2 regions of the Vibrio sp. Vb0667 genome follow, and region 1 is predicted to be linked to the other one. Evidence: riboswitches for the same ligand, from Rfam matches in the RefSeq annotation. Region 1 holds a riboswitch; the other holds the start of a gene.
What was found. A riboswitch is a leader RNA that binds a small molecule or an ion and turns the genes downstream of it on or off. The one in region 1 is predicted to bind cyclic di-GMP.
Positions count from the first base shown of each region.

Region 2: another riboswitch for cyclic di-GMP. It lies ahead of R8269_RS08445 (TfoX/Sxy family DNA transformation protein); the one in region 1 lies ahead of gbpA (N-acetylglucosamine-binding protein GbpA).

Region 1 is NZ_JAWPOL010000004.1:158,452-168,451, forward strand. Features, by position in the region: gene R8269_RS07375 (phosphotyrosine protein phosphatase) at 1-195, opposite strand, end outside; gene R8269_RS07380 (polysaccharide export protein) at 325-1,443, opposite strand; gene R8269_RS07385 (hypothetical protein) at 1,902-2,795, shown strand; gene nfsA (oxygen-insensitive NADPH nitroreductase) at 2,865-3,587, opposite strand; gene R8269_RS07395 (MarC family protein) at 3,782-4,423, shown strand; gene R8269_RS07400 (patatin family protein) at 4,614-5,486, shown strand; gene gbpA (N-acetylglucosamine-binding protein GbpA) at 5,539-7,002, opposite strand; cyclic di-GMP riboswitch class I at 7,101-7,201, opposite strand; gene R8269_RS07410 (fasciclin domain-containing protein) at 7,474-7,974, opposite strand; gene R8269_RS07415 (cryptochrome/deoxyribodipyrimidine photo-lyase family protein) at 8,055-9,536, opposite strand; gene R8269_RS07420 (DUF6482 family protein) at 9,645-9,950, shown strand.
Region 2 is NZ_JAWPOL010000005.1:84,085-94,084, forward strand. Features, by position in the region: gene elyC (envelope biogenesis factor ElyC) at 1-4, shown strand, start outside; gene torR (two-component system response regulator TorR) at 77-787, opposite strand; gene torD (molecular chaperone TorD) at 1,054-1,701, shown strand; gene purR (HTH-type transcriptional repressor PurR) at 2,170-3,174, shown strand; cyclic di-GMP riboswitch class I at 3,462-3,551, shown strand; gene R8269_RS08445 (TfoX/Sxy family DNA transformation protein) at 3,668-4,258, shown strand; gene R8269_RS08450 (TVP38/TMEM64 family protein) at 4,373-5,059, shown strand; gene R8269_RS08455 (DUF2007 domain-containing protein) at 5,080-5,400, shown strand; gene R8269_RS08460 (alpha/beta fold hydrolase) at 5,432-6,235, opposite strand; gene glgA (glycogen synthase GlgA) at 6,345-7,802, opposite strand; gene glgC (glucose-1-phosphate adenylyltransferase) at 7,792-9,009, opposite strand; gene topA (type I DNA topoisomerase) at 9,618-10,000, opposite strand, start outside.

The DNA.
Region 1 (10,000 bases):
ATCTAAGCTTACGCCATGTTCGTTCGCGATAGTGGTTGCCATCTCGTCAGCAGCTTTTCCCGTTAGATGGCTCTTATCTACTGCGATTCCTGCTGATGCGACATGTTTGTTTGGTAGTAAAGACTGCAAAAGCCGCTCTCCTGTTGGAGAGCGGCAAATATTACCGACACAGACGACAAGAATATTAGAAAACAAATGCTTACCCTACTTTAAGTTGTATGCTTATGATCTCAACTGAATTGCTGGCTTCTTTATATTGCGCAATTGAGCTGAGTAGCTATCGATTACGTGCCGCAAGAGATAATTTTCTTGCGGCACGTTGTTTTACGGCCAAGTGCGTACTCGTAGTACACCTTCGGTTAGTTCATTAAAGCCGGAAATGGTTGGAACGAGCTGAGCAATCACACGATTCCAACGACTAACAGGTGCAGCCGTCACATAGACTATGTCGTAAGGGTTGAGATCAAACTCAGTACCAATCACCAAAGCAGAAGCGTCAGAAACATCTAGCTGATAAATGTCCGCCATTTTAGCTTCTTCTTTTGAACGTCTGATGACAAACACACCGGTAGCATCTGCGGAGATTTCACTGATACCACCAACGCTGCTAAGAGCCTCAGTAAGGCTCATGCCGCTACGATCAATTTTGAGTAATTTCGGATCGTTAACCTCGCCCATAACAAATACTTTTTGCGCATCGTTTCGAGGAATATGAACAATATCGCCAGGCTTTAGAAGGCGGTTTTGAGTTAAATCGCCTTGTTGCATCAGAGCATACAAAGAGACGTTTTCAACAACGCCATTGCGTGTCAGTGTCGCATTACGCCAATCAGCCTCGGCAGCCAGTCCGCCAGCTCTATTCACAGCATCTAGAAGTGTAAGGGGGATGTTTGTAATTGGTTGTTGTCCTGGCTTGTTAACTTCGCCAGTTACATAAGTCTTTTTAGAGCGAAATGCCGCAACGCTTACATCGACCTGTGGGCTCTCAATGTATTTTGCAAGGCGGCTTGCAATGTCTGCACGAATCTGACGTACGTTTTTGCCTTCAACATGTACGACACCTATGTAAGGGTAGAAGATCGTGCCATCCGAATGCACCCAGTTACCCGCTTCGGCTGAGCTTCGGTATGAGCCCGCTGGGATCGTTAGCTCTGGGTGATCCCAAATAGTGATATTTAGGATATCGCCAGGTCCTACTTCGTATTCATATTTTGCGATTTCAATATCTAACTCTGGGTTTGGTTTTGAAAAAGGGTCCACTGAATTTAAAGACGTTACGCGCTCCAAAGTTAAGGGATAAACGGTAACCTGAGACTCTATATCACTCGATTCAGTGCTCATGACTGTTTTGTCACTGACCGAAAGGTGGCTACCAGGCAAAGTACACCCTGTAAGAAGGATAGGAAGTACTGATATCCCCAAAAATTTATTAAATGTGTTCATTGGTTTATAACTACCGAAAGAAAGTTTGCCGACTGAAATTGATTCATTCTAATTGAACTGCATTTCATCAATATTGATGATTTACTGCAGTTTTAAGCCTTTAGAAAGCGAGTCCATTCAGAATTATTTGTGTAATAAACACTCCAAATGGCTGCTAGCGACTTAGAGCTCTTAGTTTCATTAATGAAGGTGTGAAAATCCGACCCACAAAAAATAGTCAACTATTATCCATCTGGTTGCAATAAAGGCAACAAGTTACTTGAAAAAATACTGACGAATACATGACAAAATTGTGTCTATTTAACGTTATTGAGATGAATGCATGATTTTGCACAAGCAAACAGGCAAGAATGTGAAAAAACTCATGCCAAAGTTGTATGCATCCTATTTACACTATATGCAACTGCCGTTATGCTTCCTGTTGCGGTCGGATATAACAACAAATATTGGAGCTAATTTTGAAAATCAAACTTTTAACGGCAAGTGTGGCAGCAGTCCTACTAGCAGGTTGTGGTAGTGACAGCGACCCTGAGGTAAAAAGATACTCAGTTCAGGCTTATGACCCAGCTGTTATCGGCATGAAAGTTCAAGCAGTATGTGGTGGTGAGACATACGACGCGATTGAAAATACAACAAACTATGAAGGTATGGTTGGTAAAGCGCGTTTTGAAAATATCAACGTTGTAAATGCGCCAGGTGATTGTGCTTTCGTATTAACGCACACAGAAGATAGTAAAGACGCGTCAAATGGCAAACCTATTACATCTGACTACAAAATCCCTCAAGGCCTAGCCCAGGCGGATTCATTGGTAACAGGCTCTCCATTTACGACTTTGGTTGCTAACTCTTTAAAAGATGGTGAAGTATACTCTTCTGATATCGCTGAAAAAGTATTCGAGAATTTGGGTATCGATATCAATGCAAGTGGTAAAACAGTTGACGAAATCCTTCGTGATACAGAATCTGTAGTAGCAGGACTTGGCAGTGAGGGTGGTAACAGCGCACTTGCTACTCAGCTAGTTGCAACAGCAAACGTTGTATCAGATATCATCAAAGCGAACCCAACAGCTTCGCCTGAAGCTGTAGCTGTTGCTGCAAAAGCAATCACAGAAGATGTAATCGCGGCGAACCCAAATTATCCTGAGAATGATTCAGGTGACGTTATCTACGTAACGATTCCAGCTGAAGATACTCAGAAAGTTGTTGCTGATGTACAAGAGGCTATCGATAACGACATTCCATTAGAAGATATCGAACCTGACGTACCACAAATTCCAGATGCGGAAGTCGGTGAGCCAATTGAACCTGAAGATCCACCGGGTACAGGCACTGGCGCGACAGGCGGTAACTAAGCAAGCTTTTGCTGACAGATTCTAAAGGCCTCTTCAGAGGCCTTTTTTGATCCTATCGTATTGTGGTCATCACCTTTTAGTGAGCCCTTTTTTGTTTAAGTAAGGCAGGATGTGCGGACGTGATTCGCCAGCCAGTTTACTGGTGACTTCTTGTGACCAAGTACTCTGTTTTTGATTGCTCGAACGGTTTGCATAGTAGTTTTGCATAGTTTGGTCATACGTCTGAATATCATCCAAGTTTAGGTCTTGATACTGATTTTCATGCACCACGACATGCTTAGGTAGGCGAGGTTTTACTTCAGGGGCTTGATCTGGATGACCAAGACACATACCAAATAAAATGGCGGTATTTTTAGGTAAACCTAATAATTCGTCTACTTTTTGGGCATTGTTTCGTAAACCACCAATATACACACCTCCTAGTCCCATCGACTCCGCCGCAAGCAAGCAATTTTGTGCCATGATGCCCGAGTCTACAGCGCCTATTAGCGTTAACTCGGTAAAGTCAGCTTGAACATCTGGGTTGATACTGGCATGGCGCTGGTAATCAATACAAAACACCAAAAACTCAGCCGCGCTTTCAACGTACCCTTGATTTCCGGCATATTGAGCTAATAGCGTGCGTTTTTCTTTGTCGGTCACGCGGATAATTGAAACGACTTGCAACATGCTTGATGAGGATGCCGCAAGGCCGGCTTGAAGAATGGCATATAATTGTTCACTCTCAATCGGTTGTGAGGTGAATTTTCGAATTGAGCGGTGATTGAGAATTGTTTGAATCGTGCTGTTCATGGTGACTTAACATCCCCTGTTACGTTAAAGGCTGAAGACTCACCTTAGCGACATTTGATGAGTCGGTAAACTATCTCAAAAGAAAAACAATGCTTGGTGCATAAGTGTGAAGACGAATCGAGAATACACCACTCGTTCTGTTTGAGAGCGTATATACTGTTTTTAGAATCAATAATTTAAATGCAGTGGAAAATATGAAAGAACTCATTGTTCATACAGTTACGGTGTTTATGGGCTTCTTTGCCATCATGAACCCTATCGCCAATATTCCCATCTTTTTGAGTTTAACTGCTGATGAAGATAAAGAAACCATCCGTTCCATTGCGCTCCGCTCAGTCTTTATTGCATTTATTATCATCGCGATATTTTCTATTGCCGGTAAGTTAATTTTTGATTTGTTTGGTATCACGCTTTATGCATTGCGAATAACAGGCGGTATTTTGGTGTTTTTGATAGGTTTTAACATGCTTCAAGGTGATTCGACGCATCAGAAAACCAAAGAGAAGGCGTATTCACCAGCTCAGCAACGGGCGGCATTGAGTATTGCAGTGTCTCCATTGGCGATGCCAATATTAGCTGGGCCCGGAACGATTGCTACCGCGATGAACTTTGCGACAGCGGGTGGTTTCGATCAAACCATTATTACTATCGTTTCTTTCGCTGTCCTTTGTGTGATCACCTATGTACTGTTTTTGTTTGGAGACAAATTGGTCAAAGCGGTTGGACCAAGTGCTCTAAATGTTGTGACTAAAATGATGGGCTTAATTCTAGCGGTTATTGGTACTCAAATGTTTATTGATGGCGCGGGCGAAGCCTATAAAACGGTTTTCTCCTAGATTTCTCTTAGACCTTGCCACCTTGGTTAAGCCCGCAATTACATTTCTAACGGGTACGGATTTTTTGAACTTTAGTTTTCATTTTCTAAGAGAGAAATAAATAGACTTCACCTATTTCAATAATAAGAATATTCAATTGTTGTGATTGCACGAATTTCATTACTCTTTTGGCAAGGAGAATGGGGGAAATATGGCAACAAAAGCAATTGTAGTAGAAGGTGGCGCGATGCGAGGCGTCTTCGCAAGCGGAGTGTTAGATGCGTTTTTAGAGCAGAGTTATAAACCGTTTGATTTTGCAATCGGTGTATCTGCTGGTGCATCAAATTTGATTGGGTATTTGACCGACTACCCGCATCGCAGTATTAACGTCATTACTAAGCTGGCCACAAGCAAACGCTTTTTTGACCCGACTCGCTTCGTTAAAGGTGGGGACCTCATCGATGTGAAGTGGTTGTTTGAAGAATCTAATCGCTTGTATCCCGTCGATGAAAATAAACTGTTTAATGGCGTTCCTTTTCTCGCAGCGACAACAAATGTAGATACAGGGCAGGCAGATTACTATCGCGTGACACGTGATAATTTTCACCATGCGATTGAAGCGACAACAGCATTACCGATTGCCTACAAGCATACCCCTTGTTTTTCTGGTGGTTGTTATACCGATGGTGGGGTCGCTGATTCTATCCCAGTGCGTGAAGCTTATCGTCGAGGGGCTCGCGACATAACCGTAGTACTCTCTCACCCGCTGAATTATGCCAAAAAGCCAGTTAAGACCACATGGCTGATGAAGAAACTGTTTGCGGAGCACCCCAAAATGGCGGATGCGATGTTAAGACGTGCAGATAACTATAATCAATCATTAGAGTTTATTCGTAACCCTCCACCAGGAACACATGTTAGGGTAATTGCCCCACCAGATAATTTTCATGTTCAGCGCTTATCAATGCGACAATCCGTTTTACTAGAAGGGTATGAAATGGGACTGATTGAGGGGCGAGCGCATCTCACTAGTTTATCTGGTGTTCATGGTTTAGACCGGGAAAATTGTCATTTTTGCGTTTGATTATAAAAGAGCCTCATAGTGAGACTCTTTTGCATAACGTTCAAAGGGTGATTTAGTTGACTTTATCCCAAGCCATCTCCCAGTGTGAACCTATTCCAGGCTCGTAATGGTTTGCGCTTTCTTTCCACTGCATACAGTAACCAGAGTATGGGAAAGGTTTACATTGATAAATGCCCCCGTCGCTGGCAAGCACTTTTGTGCCCGCCGTGTAGTTAGATAGTCCTTCAGGGAAGACAAAATCGTACTCATCAGATGGTGGTGGAGTAACTGACTCTTCTTTTAAGTGAAAGTCGAGTGTTTGCTGATCCACCAAGTTGCCATCTTTATCCTTAATACGTGTTACGAGCATATGGTGACCCGGCTCCGATTTACTTAAAGTGAGCGATATCGCCTCTACCGAGCCGTCTTTCATTTCGTTTGCCCAACTTGCAAGTGGTTCGCGATGGTGGTTGTAAACGGTGAGTTCTGCATTTAAATCGCCTTCAGCAGTTAGTGTCAGATCCAACGTTGTCGGTGTTGACTCAATGATATATTCGTCTGCTAAGCCATCTACTGTGAGTGAGTATTCTGGAACAGGAGTTTCAATGTTATAGCCGATCTCTACTCGCTTAAGGCCGCTATTTGCTTGCAGATACACCGGATTAGTACCATAAACAGGAGTGAATTTATCCTCTGCATACTGCCCGGCTTTCAGTTTTGCTTGTTCTTGGTTTAGCTTAGTCGCGAGTGCGTAAGACCAGTTTTTCGCTTGGCCCATTGCTGCATCGGTAATTTCTAGTTCAGTTCTATACGCTATGTTTTCACCTGCTTGATCAAATACGCGCGTATAAACCGAATCCCCAATATTTAAATCCATTGTAGGAATAATTTGACCGCCTTGCTTCCAATCTGGAATAACGGGACTGTCACCATCAAATTTCACATCGATCACGTTATAAAATGAGGCTGCAGTGTCGCCAACATCCCATACTGCCAGGATGACATGGTATCCCTCGCGAGTAGGCACATTACATTGATGGCTTACCTGTTTCGGGGGTTGAACCATATTGCCGTCGACGACACAGAAAGGAGTTAGATCAAAAGAGTCTCGTGATAGTGAAGCGTTTGGGTTCCAATCAGGCTTGGTGATGTAATATTTCCAGTCGCGCGTCACGTGGTTAGCGGTAAATGTCCATTCAAAAGTTTGTGTGCCTGCTTGAATAGGACGTTTTACCCAACGGTCGGCAGTTTGCTCATCAAGGGCAGCTGCTAAAGCGGTTTCGGCACTCGCTATTTTACCATCGCGAGGCCCTGTTTCGGGAAAGCCATCAGGGCCTTCAACGCTTTGCGGTTCATATTGAATCGCACCGCAGTTATTATTTTTTTCGTTAGTATCTGGCGTTGGATACTTACATAGTGCCGAGCGACTTGCAGCGACACCACCATTGGTTTCTGATACATAACCGTGAGCCGCAGCACCTGAACTAATGCTTGCAAGTGCTAACGCGAGTACGGATTTGGTTGGAAATGATTTCATCACATGTCCTCTGTTATGGCTGACAAACTAATGTCACACCCCGGCGCATGCTGAGCATAAAGCAACGCTACAGCAACTGGACTTCTGTAACACTGCGTTATGGTAACCCCGCTATCATGCGCATTCTTTTAGATTTTTAAATGCTGACAGACCGGAAGCTTTGCGTCCCACCCTTTCGAATGGTTTGCCGAAATGTGATTGAGCAGCCAAAATTTAGCTTAAGAATTTACATGTGGAAAAGTAAACGTCACTGACATGGAATCCTGTTCTCAAATTGAAAGATAACGATATCTTAATCTCGTCAATATTATGCAGTATCGTCTTGCAAGGTATTGATTTTAATTTTGTTTTTATCTTTTTTATAACCATGGCGAATGAGTGGAGGTTTGTTGGGGATAAGTGAAGAGGAATCGTGCTAAGGGTGAAAGAAGTTCTGTCTAAAGGGCGGAGTGTACCGCCCTCTGAATGGTGTTATTTCGGCATGATGACAGTATCAATCACGTGAATGACACCGTTTTTAGCTTTCACATCGGTTGCAATGACATTTGCATCGTTAACCATGACTTTATCGCCCATGGTTTTAATCATCACATCTTGCCCCTGAACCGTAGTCGCTTTGTCTAGCTTAACAACATCGGCAGCCATCACTTTCCCTGGCACGACGTGATAAGTCAAAACAGATACTAACTTGTCTTTATTTTCCGGCATTAAGAGCATGTCGACTGTGCTGTCTGGCAGTTTTGCAAAAGCGTCATCCGTTGGTGCAAAAACAGTAAATGGGCCTTCCCCTTTGAGAGTGTCAACCAAGCCCGCTGCTTTCACCGCAGCAACAAGCGTATTGAAAGAGCCGTTTTCAGCGGCAACGTCGACAATATCGGCTTTCATCATGCCATGCTCATGAGCCTTGACGGGAAGCATAAAAGATAATGTCGCCATCAGTGTAGCCGCGATAACTAAGATACGTTTGAACATAGTGTGTTCCTTACTAGTTGAGGGTACAACGGGTTCCCTGGAGTGTGTTTGCATTTGTACGCATTGTCATTGAAAGATGATCATCGCGTCCTACTTTCTTTTGAGGGTCTAACATGTCGCGCAAGAATTCGTCTGCCTTCTTGTTTCACATCGGCTCGTTTCCGCCACGTCCATAAGCGCTCTCTTGCTGCCTTAGCTGCGTTGTCTGGTGCGATAATAGGTGCAAGGTAACGGCTATCTGGCTGCAATTGATACATGACAGCTTCCATTTGGGTCATTGTCCAGGGCTCGAATAAAAGAGGGGGAGGAACCATTTGTAACTCAGGTACCCACTTGTAGATGAACGTACCGTTAGGATCATGTTCTTGGGCTTGCTTGATCGGATTATAAATACGGATTGTGTTAGTCCCGGTTACTCCTGCTTGCATTTGGAATTGTGGGTAATGAATTCCGGGCTCAAAGTCGAGAAACAGTTGCGCTAAATGCGTTACACCTACTCGCCAATTCATGTTCATGTGGTGAGTAAGAAAGCTAACCAGCATGGCACGCATGCGAAAGTTAATGTAACCAGTGTGGTGCAAACAGCGCATGCAGGCATCAATCAAAGGTACGCCAGTATGCCCGGATTTCCATGCTGCTAACTTTTCTTCATCGAAAGTACTACTTTGTTTAATCAATGGTTCGTAAGCCCGATTAACGCAGTAAAACTCCATGTCGTATTCCGATTCGAATTTTTGGATGAAGTGACAGTGCCAATGAAGCCGTGAAGACAATGCAATTAAGCTGCGACGAAACCCAGCGACTTGCCAGTGTTTCAAAAGGTATTGATACACTTCACGCAAGGATATGTTACCCCAAGCGAGGTATGGAGAAAGTCGAGTACAGGCTGTGCGTGAGGCTGTGGGACTAGAAATGCTTCGATAGTAATCACGACCTCGACGATGGAAAAAGTCCTCTAGTGTTTTCCAAGCGAGCCGGCTTCCTCCCGTTTGCATTCCTTTGCATTTTGATAGCCAGGATGATGGTGGCGAAAACGAACAGCCGAGAGCTTCTGCATCCAATGAATGCAATAAGTCGGTTTGGAGCTCAATAGGGCTTATTGAGGCTCTCATGACAGAGTCCCAATGTTTGTCCCAACCTTGCCGGTTTTTTGCACCTCTGATAACAGCACCGTGTTCGAACTCAAACCAGTCGATGTTCTGCTCATACAGCCAAGCGGCAACTTGTTTGTCGCGCTCAAAGGTGCAGTTGAGTCCTATTTCTTGGTGAGAAAAAACAGCGTTGATTTGATATTGCGCTTGAATTGATTGGAAACATGCTAAGGTATCGTCATACAGCACCGTGATTCGATGCCCATACGCTTTGAGCGTCTCATCCATGTCTTGCAGTGATTGCCAAACAAATCGCCAGTGGCGCTCAGAATAGTGTGGGTTGTTCAATAGCAATGGTTCAACAATATACAAAAGCACAGTTGGGTGCTTTGTTGATAATGCTTGAGTTAGTGGTTGATGGTCAGTCAGCCTTAAATCTCGCTTTAACCACACGACATTGATTGTTTGCATCGGAATCCTCTTTGTTTCCGATGTTGTACGCAAGTAAACCGAAGAAATCTCATCCAATGATCGGTTTTATTCCACAAAACGTAGAGGTAACTTTTAGGGAGGTGACACATGGCAATAGCATTGAGTAAGTTACAAAAATACTTCTATGTGGACAAATTGGTCATTCATTCGCTTGATCTCGCATTGTATCAGGCATCTGTTGTGATTGATGGAGAAGCGCAATTTATCACTGATGACAACGGTATCTTTTTGAGGGCTCATTCCCTGATCGAGATGCAAAAGAAGTGCAGGAATATCAAAGCAAATAAGCAGGTCTTAGTGCATCAAAGTGCTTATGATGAAATGGTGGGGCTACCCGAAGGTAAAAGAGACAATCAACTAGAGGTATTGGTGAGGGATACAAAATTGTATTGAAAGAGTATTGGTGCGCAGTAAAAGCGAGCCACCTTACGGCAGCTCGCTAA
Region 2 (10,000 bases), on a different contig from region 1:
CTAGTATTATCTTGAAGCCACAAAAAAGGAGAGCCGAAGCTCTCCTTTTTCTTTTTACGATTGAGTTATGTTCAAACTAGTCACCAGCAAACATATAGCCCTCGCCGTGTACCGTTACAAAAATTTGTGGGTTCTTAGGATCGAACTCCATTTTTGCGCGCATACGTCGAATAAGAACATCAATGGTGCGGTCATTCGGCGCATCCACTCGATGGCTGATCATGTTCAAAATACGCTCACGACTTAACACCTGGTTAGGGTAAGACGATAATGCCACCAAAAGTTCATACTCTGCTTTAGTTAGTTTTACTGGCTCACCGTTGCGGCTAAGTGCGCGACGTTGAATGTCGAATGTCCACTCCCCAAAGCGCACAATGTGCTCTTCACTGGTTTCATTCGCTTTCGAGCTGCCACTGCGCGCTGCTGAAATACGCCACAGCAAGTTTTTAACGCGAACTAACAGCTCTCTCAGTTCAAAAGGTTTTGTCACATAATCGTCAGCACCCATTTCTAGGCCTACGATTTTATCAATGCTATCCGTGCGTCCTGTTACTAATATGATACCAATATCCGATTGGCTACGTAACTCACGAGTAAGCATCAGGCCGTCTTCACCAGGCAGGTTAATATCCAGCATGATCAGGTCTACATCGCCCGCTTGCAAAACTTCACGCATTTCTGCGCCACTCTCTGCTTCGCTGACTTGGTAGCCCTCATTTTGGAAATACCCCGCAAGCTTACTACGAGTTACAACATCATCTTCTACGACTAATACGTGATAGCTCATTTACACCACTTTTCTGTCTTCTTATTATCCAAGACGTATTCTATTCATAACTAGTAACATTTCTAGTCATAGATACATTAAAACGCAAGATTTAGCGTTTTTATTGATTCAAAACAAGCTTGCCCATTGCTATTAATAAACGGTCATTTTTGACCATAAAACATAACAATTATAGTTACTGCTATTCATTTTAATTGATTACACTTAGGGGATATCCCTAATTGACTTTGTGATGCATGACTTGAAGCATCATTCAGGAGCCCAAAATGCAAGAAGTGAAAGCTTTTAATGAAAAACGCGCTGAAATTTACTGGTGGTTTTCGAGCTTGTTCGCAAAAGAACTAACAGAGAAAGAATTGGAAGCCTATCACAGTGTTGAAATTCGCAGTTTTCTCGCAGGTTTAGGTGAAAATGAGTCGCTGAAACCAGCTGTTGATAGCCTAGTTGATGCATTGAATCGGTTACAAGATCGTGAAGATGCACAACTAGAGCTTGCAGCTGACTTTTGTGAACTGTTTTTGAAGACAGAAAAATACGGCGCTCTTCCTTACGCATCCATGTACATTGGTGAATCAGGTTTACTGAATGACAAGCCAGCTGAGGAAATGGAAAAGTTGATGGCTGAATTTGGCGTTCAAGTAGACGAAAACCTAAAGGAACCTGCGGATCACTTAGCCGTTGAGCTCGACTTTCTCGGGAACATGATTATCCGCTCAAACGAGCTTGAACAAGAAAAACACATGGAAGAAGCCTTCGTTAAACAAAACGACTTTATCCAGCAACAATTGATGTCTTGGTTACCTCAGTTTTCAGACAAATGTAAAAAATTCGACGAATTTGGATTTTACTCGAGTGTCGCGAAACTATTAGTTGCATTTTGTAAACTAGACAGCGCCTACCTTCTTGGTGAATAATTGCCGCCTATTTTTAGGGAGCCTGCCTATCGGGCTTCCTGTATGCCTGAAAGTGACCAATTGTAAGTAACTTGGGTATAATATTCGTTTGCCTTAACTTAGCGCAAAGACGCTTGGTTATTTAGCAGTCAAAATGTGACTTCAAATACACAAATCTCTTGCTGAAAACATTGCTAGTCAGTCCACATAGGGCTAAAATGTGAGCGCAAACGATTAAATATGATTTATATGTAAACCGCTGAAATATAGCGGTTTTTGTGTTTTCTTAACAGGTTGATGGCAATTTCTCATCAGATAGAAAAAAGATAAAATTCATCGACCGATGCTGCTACGCACCCTTTTGTCGCACTTGGATCAACCGCTGCCGAGACACTTAGCGCCAATTTTAGATTGCTAGGTGTGAAACCACTAGAGCATCAGGTACATCCAATACGACATATTTCAGTAGCTCGATACAGGACACCATTTATGGCCACGATAAAAGACGTTGCTCGCTTAGCCGGCGTTTCCACTACGACAGTTTCGCACGTTATCAATAAAACGCGTTTCGTTGCAGAAGCAACGCAAGAAAAAGTAATGAAAGCCGTTGACGAGCTGAATTACGCGCCAAGTGCCGTTGCACGCAGCCTAAAATGCAACTCAACTCGTACGATTGGCATGTTAGTAACTCAATCAACTAACCTATTTTTCTCAGAAGTGATTGATGGCGTTGAGAGCTACTGTTACCGCCAAGGCTATACTCTGATTTTATGTAACACAGGCGGGATTTACGAAAAACAACGCGATTACATTCGTATGCTGGCTGAAAAGCGCGTTGATGGCATCCTTGTGATGTGTTCTGACTTAACCGAAGAACTAAAAGAGATGCTTGACCGTCATGCGGACATTCCTAAAGTGGTCATGGATTGGGGCCCAGAGAGCTCACAAGCAGACAAGATCATGGATAACTCAGAAGAAGGTGGCTACATTGCAACCAAACATCTGATTGACAATGGTCATACGGATATCGCTTGTCTAAGCGGTCATTTTGAAAAGCTTGCTTGCCAAGAGCGCATTGCAGGTTTCCGTCGCGCAATGAGCGAAGCGAACCTAGCTGTAAATGAAGACTGGATCCTTGAAGGTAACTTTGAATGTGATACGGCCGTATTAGTTGCAGATAAAATTACCGCAATGGACAAGCGCCCGACGGCGGTATTCTGTTTTAACGACACAATGGCTCTAGGCCTAATGAGCCGCTTGCAACAAAACGGGATCAAAATTCCTGAAGATATTTCAGTGATCGGCTACGACAACATCGAGCTTGCGGAATACTTCTCTCCACCGCTAACGACTATCCACCAACCTAAACGTCGTGTTGGTAAAAATGCATTCGAAATTCTACTTGAGCGTATCAAAGATAAAGAACACGAAAAACGAATTTTCGAAATGCAACCTGAGCTTGTAATTCGAAATACTGTGAAAAAAATGAACTAAATTTCACTGTATTTAACCGTGTTAAATAAGCGCTCTACAGGGGCGCTTATTTTTTTGGGAAAATTAAGCATTCTCTAATACTTCACACTGCTCTAATAACAATTGACTAACGTTAACTCCCTGTTTTATATAAATGTAATATATATTAAGAACTCCTTTTCAAAGGCCAATTTGCACCTTTCCATATGCAAAATAGAGCATTCAATCTATCATTTTTATTGAACCAAAATCACACTTTTAACGCTAAACCGTGATGTTAATTCAATATAAGAAGTATGCTCATTGTGTCACGCACAGGGCAAACCATTCGAAAGAGTGGGACGCAAAGCCTCCGGCCTGAACCATATTACGATATGGAAGGTAGCGGGGTTACCGATGGCAAGTGTGTAAGCAATGACTTTACTCTGTAATGACATTGTTTTTACGCATGTTTGCTACTCTCTCGGACCTGACTTTTGGTGGCGTAATATTAATTACACCGAGATAACAAAACATGGATAAACCGATACTCAAAGACTCTATGAAGCTATTTGAGGCACTTGGTAATATCAAGTCGCGCTCAATGTTTGGTGGCTTCGGACTATTCGCTGATGAAACAATGTTTGCACTAGTGGTAAACAATCAGCTTCATATCAGAGCAGACCAAAAAACTTCATCTGACTTCGAGAAACAAGGGCTAAAGCCTTACGTTTATAAAAAACGTGGCTTCCCAGTCGTTACAAAGTACTACGCTATTTCCAGCGATTTATGGGAATCAAGCGAACGCTTAATCGAAGTAGCGAATCAATCATTGAAAAAGGCAAAGCTTGAGAAAGAACAGCAAGCAAGTACAAAGCCTAACCGTTTGAAAGATTTGCCTAACTTACGACTGGCTACCGAGCGCATGCTAAAAAAAGCCGGCATCGAATCCGTAGAGAAGCTTGAAGAGGAAGGTGCGCTTAACGCCTATAAAGCGATAAGAGATACGCACTCTGCAACCGTCAACATTGAGTTGCTATGGGCACTAGAAGGTGCTATCAACGGCACTCATTGGAGTGTGGTACCTCAAGCTCGCCGAGATGAGTTGATGAACGGCCTCCAATAAAAGTCGGCCTAAAAACTATCTTGTAAAACCGCAGTCTAATCTGCGGTTTTTTTGTGAAATTTTTTCGGTTTTCCTACTGTCTTATTACATATATCCCAAATTGGAATCAAAATTATGAATAAGAAACTGATTTTAGGTCTCATCCTACTAGCGGCTATCGTCTTTTTAGGTATTAACTTTGGCCAGTATTTAACCTTAGAGAATGCAAAAGCCCAACAAGAAGCACTAACTACATACATCGATCAGAATTTTGTATTCTCGGCTGCGATTTACTTTTTTACCTACATTGCAATTACCGCTTTTTCTATCCCAGGAGCGGCAGTAGTCACCTTACTTGGTGCAGCCTTATTTGGTTTTTGGACAAGCTTGCTACTGGTTTCTTTCGCTAGCACTATGGGGGCAACACTGGCCTTCTTGAGCAGCCGATACTTATTGCGTGACTGGGTACAAAACAAATTCGGAAATAAACTCAACGCAATTAATCAAGGTGTCGAAAAAGACGGAGCTTTTTATCTATTTTCCTTGCGTCTAATCCCTGTATTCCCTTTCTTTCTAATCAACTTACTGATGGGCTTAACGCCGATGTCTGTAGGTAGATTTTATCTCACTAGCCAAATAGGTATGCTGCCAGGCACAGCCGTATATCTGAATGCAGGTACTCAATTAGCAACAATTGAAAGCCTATCGGGCATTGTTTCACCCGCAGTATTAGCGTCTTTTGCGCTATTGGGACTATTTCCAATCATCACTAAATGGGTTATGAATAAAGTAAGGCCGACACCAAGTCAGCAAAACTCGTAATTGGTGAAGTGGGTATTTTGATGAAAATATTTATCGCTAAAAACCCAGCAGAAGCACACATTGTATGTGAGCTGCTTAAAGTGGAACAAATTTACTGTGAAGTTCGCGGAGAAGGTATTTTCGGCTTAAAAGGAGAACTGCCGTTTGGTGATGATACCGATCCTTATGTGTGGCTTTTTGACACTGCACAAAAGATGAAAGCTGAAGAAATAGTAAAAGCATATCGAAAACAATCCGATAGGCATGAGTATCAAGATTGGCAATGCCCAAAATGTCATGAAATAAACGAAGGGCAATTTGGTGCATGTTGGCAATGTGGATATCAACTAGGAGAGCTATAGCGGCTCTCCTATTCAGTGGATGCACTCAGTTTTAAGCACATACAGCTTGCTGTTTAATAAACTCGATGGAGTGTTGATTGAAGTCTTCTGGACGCTCTACATTGCATACATGACCACAATTCGGGATTTCTCGTAGAATGCTGAGCTTATGCGCTGCAACCATTTCTTTGACAGGTTTAATAAACATGTAATCCCTGTCGCCCATTAAGTAAAGAGTCGGAATGGGTAACTCTCGATCTTTAAAATATTTCATTAACGGATTTACATCAGCGGCAAGAATAAACCAACGTTTAAATTCTTTTTGGCAAAGCTTCTTGGCTTCGCGAATAAAAAGGTGGCGAGATTCTCGTTGGCTTCTTTGAGGCATAACAATATAAGCGAACAGTTTGTAGAGCCACATGTACGGTAGGATATGCTTACAAAAACTACCTAATTTCACCAATATCTGAGAACGAGTGTTAAGCCTTGTGACAGCACCGCCGAGCACCATCGAACGTACGCGCTCTGATGACAATTCAGCAAGGTTTCGAACAATAATAGTACCAAGCGACATACCGACAAAATGAGCGGATTGGATCTTTAAATGGTCCAATACTTTCAAAATATCTTGGGTAACTTCCGTAAAGGTATAACGGCTAGCAATGAGCTCTTTAAGTAACTGATTTGACTTTCCATGACCTCTTAAATCGATCAGCAATAAGTTAAAGTGTTGCTTGTAAGCTTTAATTTGCTTGAACCAGATAGAAGAGCTACCACCAGCACCGTGCACAAATACAACCCACTCATTACTAGTAGGGTGCAAATAGGTTTTATGAAAAAGTAGCGGCTGGGTCATATTGAGTATCAAAAAGATCGTGCTATTGAGTAAAAAGCCATCCTACCACACTCCCCTTACTCAAGATAATAAAGGCACCTCATTAGGTGCCTTTCGTTACAATTTTAAGTCAAACTAACGCTGAGTGGTAAAGCTGCAAATAAGATTCTGCGGCCTTTTGCCAACAAAAGTCTCGTTGCATCGCGTGCAACTGTACTTTATTCACTTCAGGCTCGTTTTGAGCGTAGAGCAACAGTGCCCTTAGCATCGTTAACAACAATGCCTGCGGTGTCGGTTCGAAAAAAACAAACCCCGTTGCTTCAGATGGGTTTACATCATAATCGCTAACGCTGTCCTTTAAGCCACCAACACCGCGTACTATCGGTAATGTCCCATAAGCCATACTATAGATTTGGTTTAAGCCACATGGTTCAAACTCAGAAGGCATCAAGAAGAAATCAGAACCAGCTTCAACGATATGCGCAAGTTCATTGTCATACGCTTCTACAAAGGCAAATTTGCTAGAAAACTGCGCGGCAACCTCTCGTAACTGAGCGGCAAGAACAGGGTCTCCGGTCCCAACGACAACTAGCTGAACATCGTGCTTTAAAAAATCGGCCAAAGCAGGCAACAAGTAATGAACGCCTTTCTGCTGGGTCAACCGACAAACCATACCGAACATAGCTACATTTTTTTCGGGCAAATTTAGTCGTTGTTGTAATGCTTTTTTACAAGCTTTCTTCCCTTGCGACATACTTTGCTGGTCGGCGCAGTAATTAACCGGCAAGTAGGTATCAGTTTCCGGATTCCAAGCACTGTAATCACAACCATTCAAGATGCCGACTAAGTCCTGCGCGCGTTGCTGAAACTCCCAAGCCATGCCGTGACTGCCAAGCTCTGTTTTTAGTTCCTCTGCGTACGTAGGGCTAACCGCGTTTATCTTATCTGCATTCATTACACCAGCTTTAAGCATCGTAATATGCGTTGCACTCACCGCAGCATCGGGAACGTTTCTACAATGAAACTCTGGCAAACACTGCACGTCTTCATAACTAAATACGCCTTTAAAGACCGCATTGTGAATTGAAATGACGCTTTTAGTATGAGCAAAAAACGGATCATTGCCATACCTGTGCTTGAGCAAAAATGGAACAAGACCTGTGTGCCAATCGTTCGCGTGTATGATATTAGGTTGAAAGGCGAGCTTGGGTAACATATCGAGACATGCTGCACTAAAAAACGCAAAGCGCTCGCCGTTATCAGTATACGCTTGGTTGTTCTCCGCATACATTGATGGTCGATTGAAATACGGCGGACAATCAATCAGGTAAACAGGATTTTGACCTAATATGAGCCGCAAAACTCGATACTCCGTATGCGGCCATGATGTTAATTCTGTTTCTAATACAACTTCTGCGTCTGCGAGTTTATCAATACTGCTGTACGCAGGGATGGTAATTCTTACGTCTTGCTGTAGGTTTTGAAGGGCTTCCGGTAGTGCCTTGGCAACATCTGCCAAGCCACCACTTTTAATGAGGCCTTCAACCTCAGAAGCTACAAACAGAATAGATAAGTTGTTAGTAGCCAACTCGAGCTCCTTTCGGAATAACAACAATGCCCTCCTCAGACACGTGGAAGTGTTTTTTATCTTCTTGAAGATTCACACCAATCTGAGTACCAGGAGCAATATCGGCATCCTTGTCGACAATCACACGACGTAAAACACATCCTTCGCCAATTTTTACGTCACCAAGAAGTATACATTCGCTGATATCGCAAGCAGAAGCAATATTACTGCGAAAACCAAGCACCGACTTTTCGATTCTTGAGCCTCTAACATAGCTGCCATTACACACTAAACTATCGATTATCTGCACACGACCATTATCAGAGTCGGTAAATGTCGCAGGTGGCAATGGTGGGTAGTAGGTATGCAATGGCCATTTACGGTTGTACAGCGAAAATGGTGCATCTTTTTCTAGCAGATCCATATGCGCTTGCCAGTACGCATCAATAGTTCCGACATCACGCCAGTACACCTCTTCTTTTTCGCCACTGATTTTGTTGGTACTGAAGTCATACACGAACACATCACCTCTAGGGAACATCTTTGGAATGATGTCCTTTCCAAAATCATGTGATGAAGCTTCATTATCCGCATCTTCGACCAACTCTGAGAACAGTACCTGAGCTTCAAAAACATAGTTACCCATTGAAACTAAAGCGTAATCAGGGTCACCAGGAATCGACTTCGGATTTGCTGGTTTTTCTTCAAAGCCAATCATACGGCCTTCGCTATCCACTTCGATAACCCCAAATTGCGACGCCTCTTTTAGTGGCATGCGCAATGCAGATACCGTCAGAGAAGCCTGTTTTTCTGAGTGGAAGTTCAGCATTTGTTTGATATCCATCTTATAGATATGGTCAGAGCCAAAAATACAAACTTGCTCTGGTTCCTCTAACTCCATAAAACGCAGGTTTTGATAGATCGCGTCCGCCGTCCCTTCGTACCAACGTTTACCAGTACGCATTTGAGCGGGAATAGGATCGATAAAGCGGTCTGTAATGCCGTTGATGTTCCACCCCTTTTTTAAGTGATGGAATAAAGATTGAGATTTAAATTGGGTTAGGACGTAAATGCGCATCAGATCCGCATTAACAAAATTGTTTAGAGCAAAATCGATCAATCGATAACTACCACCAAACGGTACCGAAGGTTTACTGCGAGATTCCGTTAAAGGTCTCAAACGAGAGCCTTCACCGCCAGCAAGAATCATTCCCAAAACACCAGCCATTTGTTGTTCTCCATATCGTTATAGCTTGGATTTGGTACTCGCTTGAATGAGTCATACTCGGGGAGTCAAGCGAATACATTTAGCAACCGTCTCTGAGTTTCTGTGAACTCTTACAACACGGATAAAAAAGCTACGGCACTTCCAGTATGCAACGTCCACTCTTTCCTTATTTTTTGACGCAAACAATGCACACAGTTGCACTAATTTTTGTAATAAATTATCTAAGCGGGTTCTAAATTACAATTTTTAATACGCCATTCTGTGTACCATACAGCTCTTGCGTACTCAAGACGATATCTAGATCACACATGGAAAAGCAAACGATTACATTGTGAAAACAATTTACGAACGGATTCACTACACCGCCGATTTTTTAGCCCAATGTATAACAAATATGTGAATGCAAAATGAAAGTTACAACGAATATTTTTTACATAAAAAATACATCAGCGACTACGAAATATTGATACTGGGATCTTCTCGCGTCAGCAAAACTCAGTCAAAGCAGCAAAGATCTATACGAACAACACAGTGGCCTTTACGCAAAAACAAAACGCAAAAAAGGCAGCGATATCGCTGCCTTTTTACATTACTTAGATCGTACGCTTTTATGCTTTCGCTTTTTTACGCTTATCAGTGACTTCCCACTTACCGTCAACAAAGAGCGCTGTCCAACCAGATGGTTTGCCATTCTCTTCCGAACGAACGTAGTTCTCTTTTGTTTTGCGACTAAAGCGTACAACTGCAGGACGACCATCAGGATCTTCTTGCGGTGCGGTCGCTAGGTATTTGAACTTCTCAGGTAAACGCTCTTCAAAACGTGCCAGTTCAGCAACCAAAGGAGCACGTGTCTCGCGCGATTTCGGGAAGTTGCTTGCCGCCATAAATAGACCTGAAGCACCATCACGAAGTACGAAATACGCATCTGAGTTTTCACATGGCAACTCGGGGAAATGAACAGGATCTTCTTTCGGGGGCGCGACTTCGCCAT